One region of the Paenarthrobacter sp. NPDC090520 genome, then DNA from elsewhere that is predicted to be linked to it. Evidence: riboswitches for the same ligand, from Rfam matches in the RefSeq annotation. Region 1 holds a riboswitch; the other holds the start of a gene.
The links. Region 1 has a riboswitch for cyclic di-AMP ahead of ACIQTZ_RS05715 (NlpC/P60 family protein). Riboswitches for the same ligand answer to the same signal wherever they lie in the genome.
Positions count from the first base shown of each region.

Region 2: linked by a shared signal. The riboswitch ahead of ACIQTZ_RS08535 (M23 family metallopeptidase) and the one ahead of ACIQTZ_RS05715 (NlpC/P60 family protein) in region 1 are both predicted to bind cyclic di-AMP.

Region 1 is NZ_JBIVXM010000003.1:201,384-209,029, reverse strand. It holds tRNA gene ACIQTZ_RS05740 (tRNA-Cys) at 1-23, opposite strand, end outside; gene ACIQTZ_RS05735 (hypothetical protein) at 144-632, opposite strand; gene hutG (formimidoylglutamase) at 671-1,621, opposite strand; gene ACIQTZ_RS05725 (NCS2 family permease) at 1,695-3,137, opposite strand; gene ACIQTZ_RS05720 (copper resistance protein CopC) at 3,251-3,883, shown strand; cyclic di-AMP (ydaO/yuaA leader) riboswitch at 4,034-4,225, shown strand; gene ACIQTZ_RS05715 (NlpC/P60 family protein) at 4,229-5,011, shown strand; gene ACIQTZ_RS05710 (FAD-binding protein) at 5,178-5,879, opposite strand; gene ACIQTZ_RS05705 (universal stress protein) at 6,292-7,329, shown strand; gene ACIQTZ_RS05700 (PEP/pyruvate-binding domain-containing protein) at 7,464-7,646, shown strand, end outside.
Region 2 is NZ_JBIVXM010000005.1:148,801-156,446, forward strand. It holds gene ACIQTZ_RS08505 (helicase-associated domain-containing protein) at 1-798, opposite strand, end outside; gene ACIQTZ_RS08510 (hypothetical protein) at 885-1,100, opposite strand; gene ACIQTZ_RS08515 (cold-shock protein) at 1,293-1,676, shown strand; gene ACIQTZ_RS08520 (DUF3027 domain-containing protein) at 1,684-2,331, shown strand; gene serC (phosphoserine transaminase) at 2,418-3,548, opposite strand; gene ACIQTZ_RS08530 (metal-dependent transcriptional regulator) at 3,848-4,543, shown strand; cyclic di-AMP (ydaO/yuaA leader) riboswitch at 4,773-5,013, shown strand; gene ACIQTZ_RS08535 (M23 family metallopeptidase) at 5,018-5,848, shown strand; cyclic di-AMP (ydaO/yuaA leader) riboswitch at 5,995-6,153, shown strand; gene ACIQTZ_RS08540 (C40 family peptidase) at 6,158-6,904, shown strand; gene ACIQTZ_RS08545 (NlpC/P60 family protein) at 7,003-7,646, shown strand, end outside.

The sequences.
Region 1 (7,646 bases):
CCTGGCCTCTTGGGTACACCACGTGCCAACGACACTAGGTTCGGCCGGGGTAGCCAAGCAAAGTTCTTTGCTCCGGTTTTCGCAGGGCTACGCAGCCTGACGCCCGGGCTACGTCGCTGGTCGCCGCACTACGTCACTGTTTCCTACGGTTGCGTGGCATGAAGCATGCGCCCCCGCCATGACCTTCCCGCCAGTTTGGCCACGCCGGCGCCGATCAGGAGCGTGAGGATCGCCGCCGCGGCGTGCGTGTAAAGCATGAGGTCCCCTGCGTGGATGGGGGTGCCGCCGGGCGCGGGAACGGGCAGGTCTTCCGGAATCCGGCCGGTGCCGTGGAGGTGGTCCAGGGAGCCGAGCCCGGGGATGGAACCTCCCAGCGCGTCAAAGCCAAAGAACAGCAGCTGCTGCGTTGCTCCGGAAACCAACAGCAACAGCAGCGGCCCGTGGATCCAGCGGGAAATGAGCTGCGCGCCCAACGCCGCAAGGGCCACGAAACCAAGCAGTACCGGGATGGCCGGCGCGCTTCCGCCGGAGACAACGTGGGCAGCGAGGCCAAGGGCAACCGCCACGGGTCCGGAGACCCAGGTCCATTTGTTCTGGACAGTCCACTTGTCCTGCACAGGAGTTGTGCCCATCCACACAGGCTATGCGCAGGATGGCCGCAAGGAAACAGCTAGGCCAGGAGCGTGTTCACCAGCCGGGCCGCAACCTTGGCGGTACGGGAGTCGATGTCGAACTCAGGGTTCAATTCAGCCACGTCCAGGTGCAGCAACGCGCCACTCGCGGCAACCTGCTTGCAGACCGCGCTGATCACCGGCAGCGGCACGCCATACGCGGCCGGGGCACTCACGCCCGGCGCCACCGCGGCGGGCAACACATCGAGGTCGATCGTCAGGTACAGCACGTCGATCCCGGCCAGGAAGTCGGCCACGAAGGTCTCCACCGCTTCCGGTGAGCAGTCTTCGTCCAGCAGGTATTTCACGCCGAGCCGGTCCGCGGTATCGAACAGGGTCCGCGTGTTGTTGGGTTCGGAAATACCCACGACGGCGTACTGCAGTTCGCGCCCCGCGGCGGCTTCCTCCCGGGCCATCTGGAGGAACGGGGTCCCGGAGCTCGGTGTCGGCTCGTCCCGCAGGTCGAAGTGGGCATCGAGGTTCAGCACGCCCAAACGTTTTCCGCTGCGCACGGCCTCCGATCCGGCAACGCCCAGGTAGCTGGCAAACGCGGTCTCGTGCCCGCCGCCCAGCACCACGGTGAGGTTGCCGCCGTCGAGCAGTCCCGCAATGGCGCGTCCTGCCCGCTCCTGGCCTGCTTCCAGGGCGTCGCCCTCGACCACAACGTCGCCGGCGTCGAAAACGTCGCGGTCCAGGTGGAAGGCCAAAGGACCCAGCGCGGCACGGATCGCGGCCGGAGCTGCGGCGGCACCCACGCGCCCTTTGTTGCGCTTCACGCCGGCGTCGCTGCAGAAACCAAGCACGACGGCGGGACGCGAGGCGGCTGCGGCGGCCTCCGGAGCATGGGGAGCCACGGCCTGCCACCACCGGCGGTGTTCGTCGCCGTCGCCGTCGAAGCGTCCGGTCCACGGCTTGGGAGTGGTGTCTACGGTGAAGGCGCTGGTTTCCATGCTTAAAGCACACCGGACCCGGACTGCCAAAGCCAGCAGTTCCGCGTCCGGAGTGTCTGAAATACCGGAATGCCTACTTCACGCCCAGCAGTTCCTCCACTGTTCCGATGCCGAAGAACAGCAGGAACGCCGCTGCAACGGCCCACATGAGCGGGTGCACTTCGCGGGCGCGGCCCTGGAAGGTGCGGATGAGGACGTAGGAGATGAAGCCCGCCCCGAGGCCGTTGGCGATCGAGTACGTGAACGGCATGAGGGCGATGGTCAAGAACGCCGGGATGCCCACGCCCCAGTCCTGCCAGTCGATCTTGCCCACCTGGGACACCATCATGAAGCCCACCACCACCAGCGCGGGGGCGACGGCTTCGAACGGAACCAGGTTGATGAGCGGCGTGAAGAACATGGCCACCAGGAACAGCACACCGGTCACGATGGACGCCAGGCCGGTCCGCGCACCTTCGCCGATGCCGGCTCCGGACTCCACGAAGATCTGGTTGGACGAGACGGACGCGCCGCCCCCAACAATCGCGCCGAGGGCGTCCACTTGGAGCACGCGGTCCACGTTGGGGATGTTGCCATGCTTGTCCACGGTTCCCGCCTCGTTGGCCAGGCCCACCATGGTGCCCATGGCGTCGAAGAAGATACTGAGCAGGATCACGAAGGCCAGCAGGGCTGCGGCGATGAAGCCTAGATGTTCAAAAGCGCCGAAGGGGTTGGCTTTGCCGATCAGCGAAAGGTCCGGAGCGCCCCATTCCGAGAGCGTCGGTGCCACGAGGGACCAGCCGCGCGGGTTGACGTTCTTGCCGTCGAAGCTCGGGCCGATGTGCAGGGTGAATTCCAGGATCGCCGCCAACGCGGTGGATACGACGATGCCGATCAGGATCGCGCCGCGGACCTTGCGGACCACCAAGGCGATGGTCAGGATCAGGCCGACGGCGAACACCAGTGTTGGCCAGCCCATGAGCTTGCCGTCCACGCCGAGTCCCAGGGGAACCGTGGTTCCGGCAGCGTCGGGGATGCGCCGGACGAAACCGGCGTTGACCAGGCCGATCAGGGCAATGAACAGGCCGATGCCCACCACGATCGCGGTCTTGAGGGCTTCCGGGACAGCTTTGAATACAGCGGTGCGGAAGCCCGTGAGGACCAGGATCAACATGGTGAGGCCGGACAAGACCACGAGGCCCATCATGTCCGGCCACGTCAGCCCCGGGTGTGAAGCGACGGTGACGGCAACGAAGGCGTTCACTCCCAGGCCCGTGGCCACGGCGAACGGGTGCTTGGCCCAGGCTCCCATGAGGATGGTCAGGATGCCCGCAACGAACGCGGTGGTGGCTGCAACTGCCGTGAAGCCCAGGGACGCTCCGCTGGAGTCGGCTCCGGAGAGGATCAGGGGGTTCAGGACCACGATGTAGCTCATGGCAAAGAAGGTCGCGAACCCGCCACGGATTTCCCGTGAGTACGTGGAACCACGTTCGGAAATCTTGAAGTAGCGGTCTATGGCAGAACCTTGTTTAAGCATGAAGGTCTCCGGGGATCGGGTGAGTGTGCTCTCAAATCCTATGCCCGCGGCTACGGGGCGCCCGGACGATTCGCCTAGTCTGTAAGGAAGCCAACATTAGGAGAAACCGCCCCATGCGTACCATCCGCCCGCTTCTGGCCGCCGTCGTTGCCGCCCTTGCCTTCGCCTCGGCGGTACTTTTTGGTGCCGCCCCCGCGTCCGCGCACGACGTCGCCGAGTCCACCACTCCGGCCAACGGAGCCACCGTGGCGGCAGTCCCGGCGTCGGTCTCCATCACCTTCAACAACCGTCCGCTGGCCATCGGTTCCGGGGTGACGGTCACCGCGGGCGGCGAAAACTGGGCTGACGGCGCCGTCGAAATCATCGACAACCAGGCAGTCCAAAAGTTGCGCCCGGGAGCGCCGGCCGGCGAGTACACGGTGGTGTGGCGCGTGGTCAGCTCCGATTCGCACCCCATTGAGGGCACCTTCAAGTTCACGGCCACCACGGGAAGCACGACGGCGGCAGACGGCTCCGCGGGCGCCTCGCCGTCCGCTTCGGCATCGGGAGCGGTGGTTCCGAGCGCAGGAACGGCAGCTCCGGGGACCGGCTCCGGCGAGTCGGCTCCGGCCGCCTCCCAGCCCTTCCCGTGGAGCATTGTGGGCCTCGCCGTGGTGGCAGTCGGCCTGGTGGTTTTCCTGGCTGTTACAGCCCGCAGGAAGTTGGCCGCTTCCAACGAGGCCGAGGGCGATAATTCCGCGGAATGACGCGGTTTTCTACATACCTGCGAAAATCTCGAAAGGGTTACCGCGACACGCGCAAAGCCAACTCCTCGTTACTCAAATGTGACTTTGGCGTGATCATCCGTTACGGTAGTACCTGTGCCCGATCCCTATTTGGGGCACTTCCGGCCTGATTGCCTAGCTCTGCCGCAGTCCGGAATCCGTTCGCAGACAAACCTACGGCAGAGACGGGGAACCCATTTTAGGCCGCCATTGAGCGCGCCTTGGGGTGAAGTCACGAAGCTTCCGCTTAACAGCGGGGGATAGTGACCGGGTGACTCCCATCCGAATCCGACAGCTAACCTCGCAGGCATCGGGAGAGGCCTTTTCATGTCTTCACGCATTCTTCGCGGCCGTCGTAAGGCGGACATCGCACGTCCCAATCCGTTCATCTCCATCTCCAAGGCCGTTGCCAGCAACGCTTCGGGCGCTGGCCGCCAGGCAGCCGTTATTGCTGCGGCTTCCGGCCTTGTCCTGACCGGCTCCATTGCCGCCCACGCTGCCGAGACCCCCGCACAGGCCCCGGTCCAGCGTGACTCCAGCCCGGCGACGGTTGCCGAAACCGTTGCGGAGACCCCCAACAAGGTGGTCACCGCAGCTGCAACTGCCACCATCAACTTCGAGCGCCCCGCGGTTTCCTCCGTGGCAGCTCCCGTGATCGAGAAGCCGGCCCCCGTGGCTGCGGCTCCGGCCAAGAAGGCAACCACTGCGGCTGCCACCACGGCCAAGGCTACCGTTGCAGCTACCGCGGCTGCTCCCGCCGCCGCGGCTCCTGCAGCAGCAGCACCTGCCGGGAGTGTCAACGCAGCCATGGTTGCTTCGGCTTACGCCCAGATCGGCATCATGCAGGACTGCACCGCCATGGTGGAGCGCGCACTCGGCTCGGCAGGCATCCCCGTGGGTGACCTCGCTCCGATGCAGTTCCTGAACTACGGCAAGGTAGTCAGCGATCCCCAGCCCGGCGACATGATTGTCCAGTCCGGCCACGTTGCTATCTACATCGGCAACGGCCAGGCCATCAGTGGCGGCATCAACGGCAACCAGACCGGCATCCACCCGATCAGCTGGCTGACCGCAACCGGCCCCATCACGTACGTACGCGCTGGCGCCTAAGCTTCACGCTTAAACACCACCAAGGCCGGCACCTGGGAGAGATTGCTCTCCGGGTGCCGGCCTTTTGTTGTTAAGGGCTAGCTGGGGACTCAAGGTCCCGGCACGTCGCTGCTCGTAGCGGGCATGCCGGTTTGGTCTGGCAGCCGCGGCGCTGGCCGTGCCGGTTTCAGGCGATTGCGATGCCGGGTCCGGCCGGGAGCGCCACCCTGGACGAGATCGCCTGGCCCACGGCCTTCGCTTGCCGCAGCACCTCTTTGGGCGTGGGGGTGATGAGTTCGCCGACTCCCACCAGGTGCATCCCCACTGCCCGCATGGCTGCCACGAGGTTCTGCCCGATCGCGATGCCCAGTTCGGCCAACATCCGGCGCAACTGGCTTTGGGCGCAACGCGTCACAACGATGTGGTCCGCCAGGAGGATGCCGCTGGCCGTGTGTACGGCCCACTGTCGAGGTGCCGGCTCGAACGGGGCGAGGCCCGCCGTTGCCAGGCCGGGGACGCCAATGCCGGGAGTCGAAAGGTCCGCCACGCTCCGCTCGCCGAGTTGCAGGCCCTGGCTGGCTCCCAGGAAGTCCAGGCGCACCGCCTTGGTGGTGCTCCGCACGTCGAGCTGATGGCTGGCTGCGTAGTTCCGCAAGTGCCGGAGGATCTGGTTGCGTTCCAGCATGGCCGCGGGGTCGGCAGCATCGCAGCGCTGCAGCATTCCCGTGTGGACGGAGGGACCGGATGTGGACAGGGATCCAAACCCGTCCACCACAATTGAGCCAACGCCGTAGCGGCTGAGCTCGCTGGCCACGGCCAGGCCGGAAAGCCCGGCTCCAATCACCACGGTGGTGGTGCGCTCTGTGCCGGAATCAGGCGTGAGTGACACTGCTTGGTTCCTCCTTGACGTGTGTGCCCGAAGGCATCGCGTTGTTTCGCGTCCAAGCTCCCCCAGCGTCCGCAAACAAATGGCCGGGTGTGTCCTGGAACACGCTTGCCGGCCATTCGGTGACTCGAACACTACAGAACTTTTGGGGCCGTGGATAGCCTCAATGGCAGCGTGTTTTTACTTGTTCATCCAGAGTCCGGCAACCACACCTGAAACCGAGCCCGGACCGTTATGCGGCGGGCGAAAAGTCGCCTTGATTCGGCCTTGGCAACCGAGAATAGTGGGCAGTGGAAGGGGATGCCCTGAACTTCTCCTTCCCCGGATATTCGCACCAGGCCGGGCGTGTCACCTTGCGGGTGAAACCTCTGGCAGAATGACCGGAACAAAAGCAGCAGGTGGAGAGGCGGGCCCCATGGACCAGCACGGCAGTCACGTTGAAGAACCCCGGAGCGGCGACGGAGAAGCCGTTGCACCCGGTGGAATCGTCGTCGGAGTAGACGGCTCGGAACACGGTCAATGCGCTTTGGTGTGGGCGGCCCGCGAGGCTGAACGCCGCCAACTTCCCCTGCATATCGTCACGGCCTATTCAGTGCCGATTTTCGCGGCCTCCGGCCTGGACGGCGGTTACGCCACCGTGGACGATTCCGTCATCCGCGAGGGTGCGGAAGCAATCGTCAAACAGGCCATGGACAAGGTGGCCGGCTATGACCTGGACGTGGATGCCTCCGTGGAGAATGGAGATGCCGCCGGGGTGTTGCTGGACCTTTCAACCGAGGCCGCATTGCTGGTCTTCGGAAGCCGGGGCCGGGGAGGTTTCGTTGGGCGGCTGCTGGGTTCGGTGAGCAGCGCGCTCCCGGCCCACGCAAAATGCCCCACGGTTACGGTGCCGTTGTACTGCGCCGATCGCCTCGGGGAGAACACCGAGGACCGCCACATCAAGGCCGAGCACGCCAAGGCCGGTCCGCGCACGGTGGAGAACGTCGTAGTGGTAGGAGTCGATGGTTCCGAGCAGGCCCGCATCGCAGTTTTGGAAGCTGCCGAGCAGGCAGAACGGATGGGAGCCAAGCTCCGGGTCATTTGTGCCGTCCCGCAATACAGCGGCTCCCTCGCCTGGGTTCCCGCGCCGCTGGACAGGGATGCCCTGTTCGCGGACATCAAGGTGCAACTGGACGCAGGCGTCGCCTGGCTGCGCAGCCACTTCCCCAAACTGACCGTGGAAACCGAACTGACCGACGGCTCACCCGTGGATGTCCTGGTGGAAGCAAGCAGGGGCGTTGAGCTTGTGGTGCTGGGTACCCGGGGCCGCGGCGGTTTTGCCGGGATGCTCCTTGGATCTACGTCCGACGGCGTCCTTCACCACGCCAAGGGTCCTGTGCTGGTGGTCCCGGACCGGGAGGACCCGCGGCTTGCCGACCGGGCCAACTTCGGTCCCATGCTCGGGGCTGCATAAGGTAACGGCGCCGGTCGATGGACGGCCAGGATCCCGGCGCACGGGAAAAGAAACCGCGGGCAAAGGCACAAGAGCCGCCGCAGGATGCTGGCGGCTCCGCGTTCATCCTGCCGCTGGAGGAGATCCGGGCAGGCATGCTGGCGGATGTTGGCGGTAAGGCCGCCAACCTCGGTGAACTGTCGGCGGCCGGGCTGCCGGTGCCTCCGGGCTTCTGCCTGACGACGGCGGCCTACCGCCGTTCGCTGGCGTCCGCCGGAATGGAGGGGGTCTTCGATGCCATGGAGGCCGCCGCTTCCGGCCCGGACCCGACGGGCGCC
Region 2 (7,646 bases), on a different contig from region 1:
CAATTCCACGTGGCCGGCGTCCAGGGGGACCAGCAGTCCGCGGGCCAGGAGCCAGTCGATTGGCCCGACGTCGGCACTTTCGTGGGTGACCGAGGCGCGCCTTTGCGCTTGGGGTACGGCACCCATGGCCCAGCTTCCGAACTTGTCCAGGAGGCCGATGGTCCGTTCCGGCGCGTTGGCCAGGATGTCGCGGACGCCCTCGGGGGTCGACGTCCAGCGCTGGAGCGAGAGGGCTGCGTCCATGGGGGTGCTGGCCGGGTGGATACCGAGTCCGCTGTGGTGGAGTTCGCCCACCAACTGGACTACCCGCTGGGCGAAGGCGGGTTGGAGCCGGACCAACTCGGTGTAGCTGCGCCCCAGCCCGGCGGGGTAGATCCCGATGACGTCCTTCAGGCTGCCCACGGGAAGATAGAACTTTTGCCGCGAACTTGCCGGAGGATGGGTGGCCGGTGGCGCCTCGGCCCGGTGGATCAAAGCCAGTTCCTGCAGCTTGGCGAGGATGGGTTCCAGGGCTGAGAGGGTGGACCCGGCAATGGCCTTCTTCAGTCCTGCCGCCGAAACGCTGTGGCCCGTATCCGCGTTGGTACAGAGATGCAGTGTTTCCAGGACCTGCATCTCGGGTTTGGTGAGGCGTTCCAAGGCCCGCTGCACACTGACCCGCGCGCTGGCCCGCGCCGCCAGGGCCGCGAAATCGGGGGCCATGGGCGAGATCAGGTCCGGTCGCGCGGCAAACAGAGCCCGCAGCGAGGCGTCGCTGCGCGTTTCAAGTTCCTTGCTGAGCGCGCGAATGAGGGACATCACTTCAAATTTACCGTTGCCGGGCCTGCTCTGCGCGCTTGGCTCGTGTTTTGCCACGCAAAGCGGGACCCGCAACTGCAGGTCAGCTAGTGGCGGCGACGCTGGCGGACGGCGTCCACCACGGGAACAACGGCCAGGATGAAGGCCAAGGGCAGCCCATAGAGCGCCGTCGACGTGATCCACACGGGTGCAATTCCGCCGTTGAAGGCGATGGCCATGACAGCCGCGACGGCGGCCAGGGAAATGATGGCAACGATCGCGGCGGCAATCGTCAGGGGGCGGCGGTAACCCGTGGAAGTCATGCCTCAACGCTAGCTGTTTGCTCGCGGTCGCCGCTACGCGGGACGGTGCGAAGCATGATTAGGGTGCCCGGCAGGATAACCTTGAAGGAACAGACCCACACGGAGCGGGCTGTCACCCTCGATCCCGCAGGACTCTGTGGATGCGGTGGCGGCCCGACGTGTTTCCACGCAAGAACGAAGAAGGTTGATTACGTGCCCACCGGCAAGGTCAAGTGGTATGACAAGGAAAAGGGCTTCGGATTCCTCGCGGCCGAAGACGGCCAGGAAGTTTTCCTGCCCAAGACGTCCCTGCCTGCAGGGGTCACCGAGCTGAAGGCCGGTACGCGCGTGGAGTTCGGCGTTGCCGACGGCCGCCGCGGTGCCCAGGCGCTGGGCCTGCGCGTCCTGGACAAGACCCCCTCCATCGCAAAGGCCAAGCGCATGAACGCCCGCGACCTGGCACCGCTGGTCCAGGACCTGGTCACCGTCCTGGACAATCTGTCCGGTACGTTGTCCTCGGGAAAGTATCCGGAAGGCAACAAGGCCAAGGCGATCGGAATGGCGCTGCGCAAGGTTGCCGACGAGCTGGAAGCCTAGGAACGCCATGACATCGGAATCCGCACGGGATATAGAGGCAGGGGAAGGCGCTCAGGAAACCCCTGCCCTCCCCGTTGCCGAGGCTCCTGCAAACGGGGACGCCCCTGCCACCAGGGAAGTTCCCGGGCGGAAGCCCGCTGAAGCCAAGGCCGCAGCCCCGAAGCCGCGCGCCGGCGTTCCTGTATGGCGCACCGGCAAGCCGGACTCCTACCTGGCTGCCGCCGTCGACGTCGCCCGCCAGGCCGTGGAAGGCATTGCCAACCGTGGGGAAGTAGGTGCGCACCTCGGAGCCAAATCGGAAGGCGACCGGGTGGTGACCCACCTGTTCGAATCGAAGCTGGCAGGTTACGGCGGCTGGCAGTGGTACGCCGTGGTGACCCGTAACTCGCGTTCCAAAATCGTCACCGTCAGCGAGCTGGGGCTCCTGCCGTCCGAGGACTCCATCCTTGCGCCGGAATGGGTGCCGTGGGCCAAACGGGTCCGCCCGGAGGACGAGAAGCCGTTGGTTGAAGAGACCGAGGAAGACGTCGCCGAGGAAACGGTCAAGGCGGGCGAAGACGATGCCCAGGTTGATGACGACGCGGATGACGATTCGGACGAGACCGGGGACGCCGTCGAAGACGCGGACCACTCCGGCCAGGACGACCAGCAATAACTGAAGACACAAAAAGGCGCCTGCCGGGAAGAATCCTTCCCGGCAGGCGCCTTTTAGCGTTCCGGCCGTGCGGCCGCTGATGGTGTTTACTTCTTCAGTTCGCCAACCACGTAGTCGATGCTGGCGAGCAGTGCCGAAACGTCATCCGGTTCGATGGCCACGAACGTGGCGATCCGGAGCTGGTTGCGGCCAAGCTTCCGGTAAGGCTCGGTGTCCACCACTCCGTTGGCGCGCAGCACCTTGGCGATGGCAGCTGCGTCGATCGAATCATCGAAGTCGATGGTGGCGATGACGTTGGAGCGTTCCTCGGCGTTGGCCACGAAGGGCGTGGCGTACTCGGAGGCCTCGGCCCAGGAGTACACGCGGCTGGCGGAGTCCGCCGTGCGCTTGCTGGCGAAATCCAGGCCACCGTTGCTGTTGAGCCACTGCACCTGGGCGTCCAGCGTGACCAGCGTGGACAACGACGGCGTGTTGTAGGTCTGGTTCAGCTTGGAGTTGTCGATCGCTGTCTGGAGGTCCAGGAAGTCGGGGATCCAGCGGCCGCTGGCCTTCACCCGGGCAGCGCGCTCCAGCGCGGCGGGGGAGAAGAGGCCCAGCCACAGGCCGCCGTCGGAAGCGAAATTCTTTTGCGGCGCGAAGTAGTACACGTCGGACTCCGCGACGTCCACGTCCAGGCCACCGGCGGCAGAGGTTGCGTCCACCACGATCAGCGAGCCTTCGTCTGCGCCGTCAATGCGCTTGACCGGAGCTGAGACGCCCGTGGACGTCTCGTTCTGTGGCCAGGCGTAGACATCCACCCCGGCCTCGGCCTGCGGCGACGGACGGGTGCCCGGCTCGGACTTGATGATGGAGGAGGCGTCCAGGAAGGGAGCCTTGTTGGTGGCCGCCGCGAACTTGGAACCGAACTCGCCGAAGGAGAGGTGCTGGGCCTTCTTCTCCACCAGGCCGAACGCTGCGACATCCCAGAACGCCGTGGAACCGCCGACGCCGAGGACAACCTCGTAGCCCTCCGGGGCGCGGAAGAAAGTGCTGAGGCCTTCGCGGACGGACCCCACGAGGTTCTTCACCGGTGCCTGGCGGTGGGACGTGCCAAGAAGGGTGGCGGCCGCGGCGGACAGGGCTTCGACCTGCTCCGGGCGGACCTTGGACGGTCCTGCGCCGAAGCGTCCGTCCTTGGGCAGCAGGTCGGCGGGAATGGTGATGCTGTTGTCGCTCACGGGTGGCTCCAATGGGTATCGGTCAAAGATGGGTCGTGGCAGGTGGCATCAACTGCTCCTTCGACACCCCAATTCTGCCTGACACGGCGCGCGGGCAGGAACCTGCGGTTGTCATAGTCCGCCACGTGGAACGGTGCAGTCCGGGAGCGCAGGAACGCGAAGGAGGATTATTCAGAGTAATTCCAAATAAGCTAAGCTGGAGGAGGCGTCATGGGGCGGCGCCGCGGGACCGACCGCCTCGTCTGGACGCGGTACGGTGGACACTACGCGAGAACTGCGTTCGAGGAGAGCTGAGCTGGATGACGGATCTGATCGATACCACTGAGATGTATCTTCGGACCATTTTGGAGCTTGAGGAAGAGAACATCGTTGCTCTTCGGGCCCGCATTGCCGAGCGCCTGCGCCATTCCGGTCCCACTGTTTCCCAGACCATCGGCCGCATGGAGCGCGACGGCCTGGTGGTCGTGTCCAATGACCGCCACCTTGAGTTGACCGAGGTTGGCCGGAAGCGGGCCACCGAAGTGATGCGCAAGCACCGCCTGGCCGAGCGCCTCCTGGCCGATGTCATCGGCCTGGACTGGGCCTATGTGCATGACGAGGCTTGCCGCTGGGAGCACGTGATGAGTGAGCGGGTTGAACGCCGGCTGTACGAGTTGCTTGAGCACCCCACCGAGTCGCCGTACGGAAACCCGATCCCGGGCTTGGAAGCACTCGGTGGACGGGCCAGCCAGATCTCCCTCAAGGGCGACGTCAACCTCATCCAGGCAATGGACGGCTACGCCACGGACTCACGGGTTGTGGTGAGCAGGTTGGCCGAACCCATCCAGGTCGAGCCTGAACTCCTGACCCAACTCGATGAAGGCGGGATCCGCCCGGGCGCGGCAGTTTCGTTGGCGCGGGTAGGGGAGTACATCTCCGTCCGCGTCCCCGGCATCGAGGGCGCCCTGGAACTGCCACCCGAAGTTGCAGCCCACGTCTTCGTGGCGGTTGGCTGAGCGTAGGACTTCCGAGGCACCTCTCCCGAAAAGGATGGGTGCCTCACTTGTGTCCCGGCCGGAGTGTCTGATCTCACTACCAGAGTCGGGTAGAACGGCGTGACCTGCAGTTTCCGCCGAAAGGTGCTAAAGGCCCACCCCGGAAAGCGGCGCCGTGGAAGATAACGAATTTATTACCGAAGGCTTTAATCCCCTATAGTTATCTACTAGCGCCGATACCAAAGCGTTACCTGATCTGGAGCCGAGCTCTGCCAGCAGATCAGGGGTGTTATCCACTACTGGCAGAGGCGGGGGAACCACCATCGGCTGCCTGAAGAAGCAGCCTTGGGGTGAAGTCCGCAGCAGCAGTGCCTACTTACGCAATTTCCTCCGGGATACCTGTGTGCCGTACGCGCTGCGTGCGGGCCGGGTCTTTGCACTCTCTGATCCGAATCCGACAGCTAACTTCGCAGGCTTTCTAGAGAGGAACAGAGTTTGACATCGCAGAACGTCAGGGGCCGCCGACGCGCGTCCGGCCCCGCTGCTGAGCTGCGGCCAGCCCGCGTCGTAACGGAGATCCGGCCGCGCGACACCCAGCGTCAGGTGCGCCGCCGTAAGAGCCCGTTGCGCCAGGTTGCCGATTTCGCCGCAGCCAGTGGCGTAGGGCAGAAAGCCGGGGTGGCCCTGGCCGCCACAGGCCTCGCCCTCACTGTCGGTCTGCCGGCCACAAGCCCCGTCATGGCCACCTCCGAGTCGGGCCAAACAGAAGCTGCCCTTGCCGTATCCGGCGGCAGCCAGCCTGAGGTTTCCGCGGAAGCATCGGCAAAAATCGACTTCAGCCGTGCGGCGGTGGCCACCAAGGCCGATCCCGACGGCAAGCTAAAGCAGCTGCTCAGCGCCCAGTCCGTTGGCAGCATCCAGGCCAGTTCCTCCAAGGGCACCCTTGGAAGTCCGCTGGACACGCTGACAACCGCTTCTCCGTTCGGATACCGCGTCAGCCCGCTGACCGGTGGCACCGGCGACTTCCACCGCGGCCAGGACTTCGTTGCCCAGTGCGGCACCCAGGTCCACGCTGCCGCCGCCGGGAAGGTCACGTTTGCCGGGTGGCACGAGTACGGCGGAGGCAACCGCGTTGTGGTGGATCACGGCAATGGCCTTGAGACCACGTACAACCACCTGTCGTCCTTCAACGTCAAGGTTGGCCAGACTGTCAGCCGCGGTGACGTTGTAGCCCTGAGCGGCACCACGGGCGCCTCCACGGGCTGCCACCTGCACTTCGAGGTGCAGGTCAACGGCGAAGTTGTTGACCCCATGGGCTGGCTCTAAGCAAAGTCGATGGTCGTCTCTCGCATTCGCGACACACCCCGTGACCTGAATGTGACATTCGCTTTCAACTGTTGTACCGTCTAAAGCGCATCGGCTTTTTAGGGGGCCGATGCACTTGAGTGGATTGCCTAGCTCTGCCACCACTCAGGATCCGTTCGCAAAATTCGTCTGGCAGGGGCGGGGGAACCACTTTTGGTCTTCGAGAGAAGGCCTTGGGGTTAAGTCACAAAGCTTCTCGAAGCGCGTGGCCGGATGACTCCCATCCGAATCCGACAGCTCACCTCGCAGGCATTGGGAGAGGCTACCTACGTGTCATCACGCACTACCCCTGCGCGCCACCGCGCCGAGACGGTTCACCCGTTGAACACTCTTTCGAAGGCTGTTTCAGCGAATGCCGGAACCGTTGGCCGCCAGGCCGCAGTTCTCGCCGCAGCCTCCGGCCTCGTCCTCAGCGTCGGCCTCCCGGCCCAGGCAGCGGACACCGATGTTTCCAAGGCCGAGACGAGCACGCAGCAGCTCCTCACCACCGAGGTTGTCACTGCAGAGCCCACGGCCACTGTTTCCTTCGACAGCCCCGTCGTGGCCACCAAGGAAGCCCCGAAGGTCCAGCGCGCGTCGCAGACCACCCAGCGCTCCCAGACAGCTGGTAACCAGACCACTGGCAGCCAGGCCGCCGGCTCGCTCACCGCACAGTTTTCCGACGCCAAGGAAACGGCCTCCAGCGCCGCAGCTTCCGGCCTCGCCGCGATCGCCTACACGGGCATCGGCCACCCCTACGTTTGGGGCGGCACCACTCCCAACGGCTGGGACTGCTCCGGCTTCACCCAGTGGGTCTACGCCCAGGCCGGCATCAGCATTCCCCGCGTCAACGCCTGGACTGCCATGAAGGCCACCAGCACGCCGCAGCCGGGTGACCTGGTCATGCAGAACGGCGGCGCACACGTAGGCATCTACGTCGGCAACGGCATGATGATCAGCGCTCTCAACCCGAGCCAGGGAACCTTGCTCCACTCGGTGGCTTCCACCGGCACGTCTTCATTCTTCACCCTCCGCTAAAACCCCGTTCGGGGTACGCCAGCATGCCCCCCAAGTGCTGGCTTGCCCGCAAACCGCGCGTGCCCCAACCGCGTGCGGAAACGAAAAGAGATTAAAAAATGACCAGTGCACACAAGGTTGCACGGCACCGAGCTGAGGCCCCCAAGACCAGCTCCCTTGCCGTGATCGCGAAGGCTGTCAGCAACAACGCCGGTGGCGTCGGCCGCCAGGCAGTCGTTATCGCTGCCGCTTCAGGACTGGTCTTGACCAGTGGCGTTGCTGCGAACGCCGCCGATACCAACGTCCAGCGTGAATCCACGGCCACCACAGCCCTTGATGTCCAGGCAGTCACGCAGTCCACCATCGCTGCCGACTCCACCGTGGCCATCTCCTACGAGAGCCCGGTTGTGACCACGGTGGAAGCTCCGGCTCCCGTCGTCGAGAAGCCCGCAGCGAAAGCCGCATCCGGCTCCACGGCTACCGGCGCGACCGCCACATTGGCAGTGGACAACTCAGCAACGGCGGCCGCCAAGGCTCCTGCAGCTTCCAGTGGCCTCGGGGCAGCCATCGCCGCCGCAGCCTATGCCCAGCTGGGAGTGACCCAGGACTGCACCATGTTGGTCACCAATTCGCTGGCGGCCGTGGGTATCAACTTCCACGATTGGCCGGCGGGCTACCTCTCCTTGGGCCGCACCGTCAGCGCCGCCGAAGCCCAGCCGGGCGACCTCGCGTACTACGCCAACGGTGGTTACGGTGGAATGGC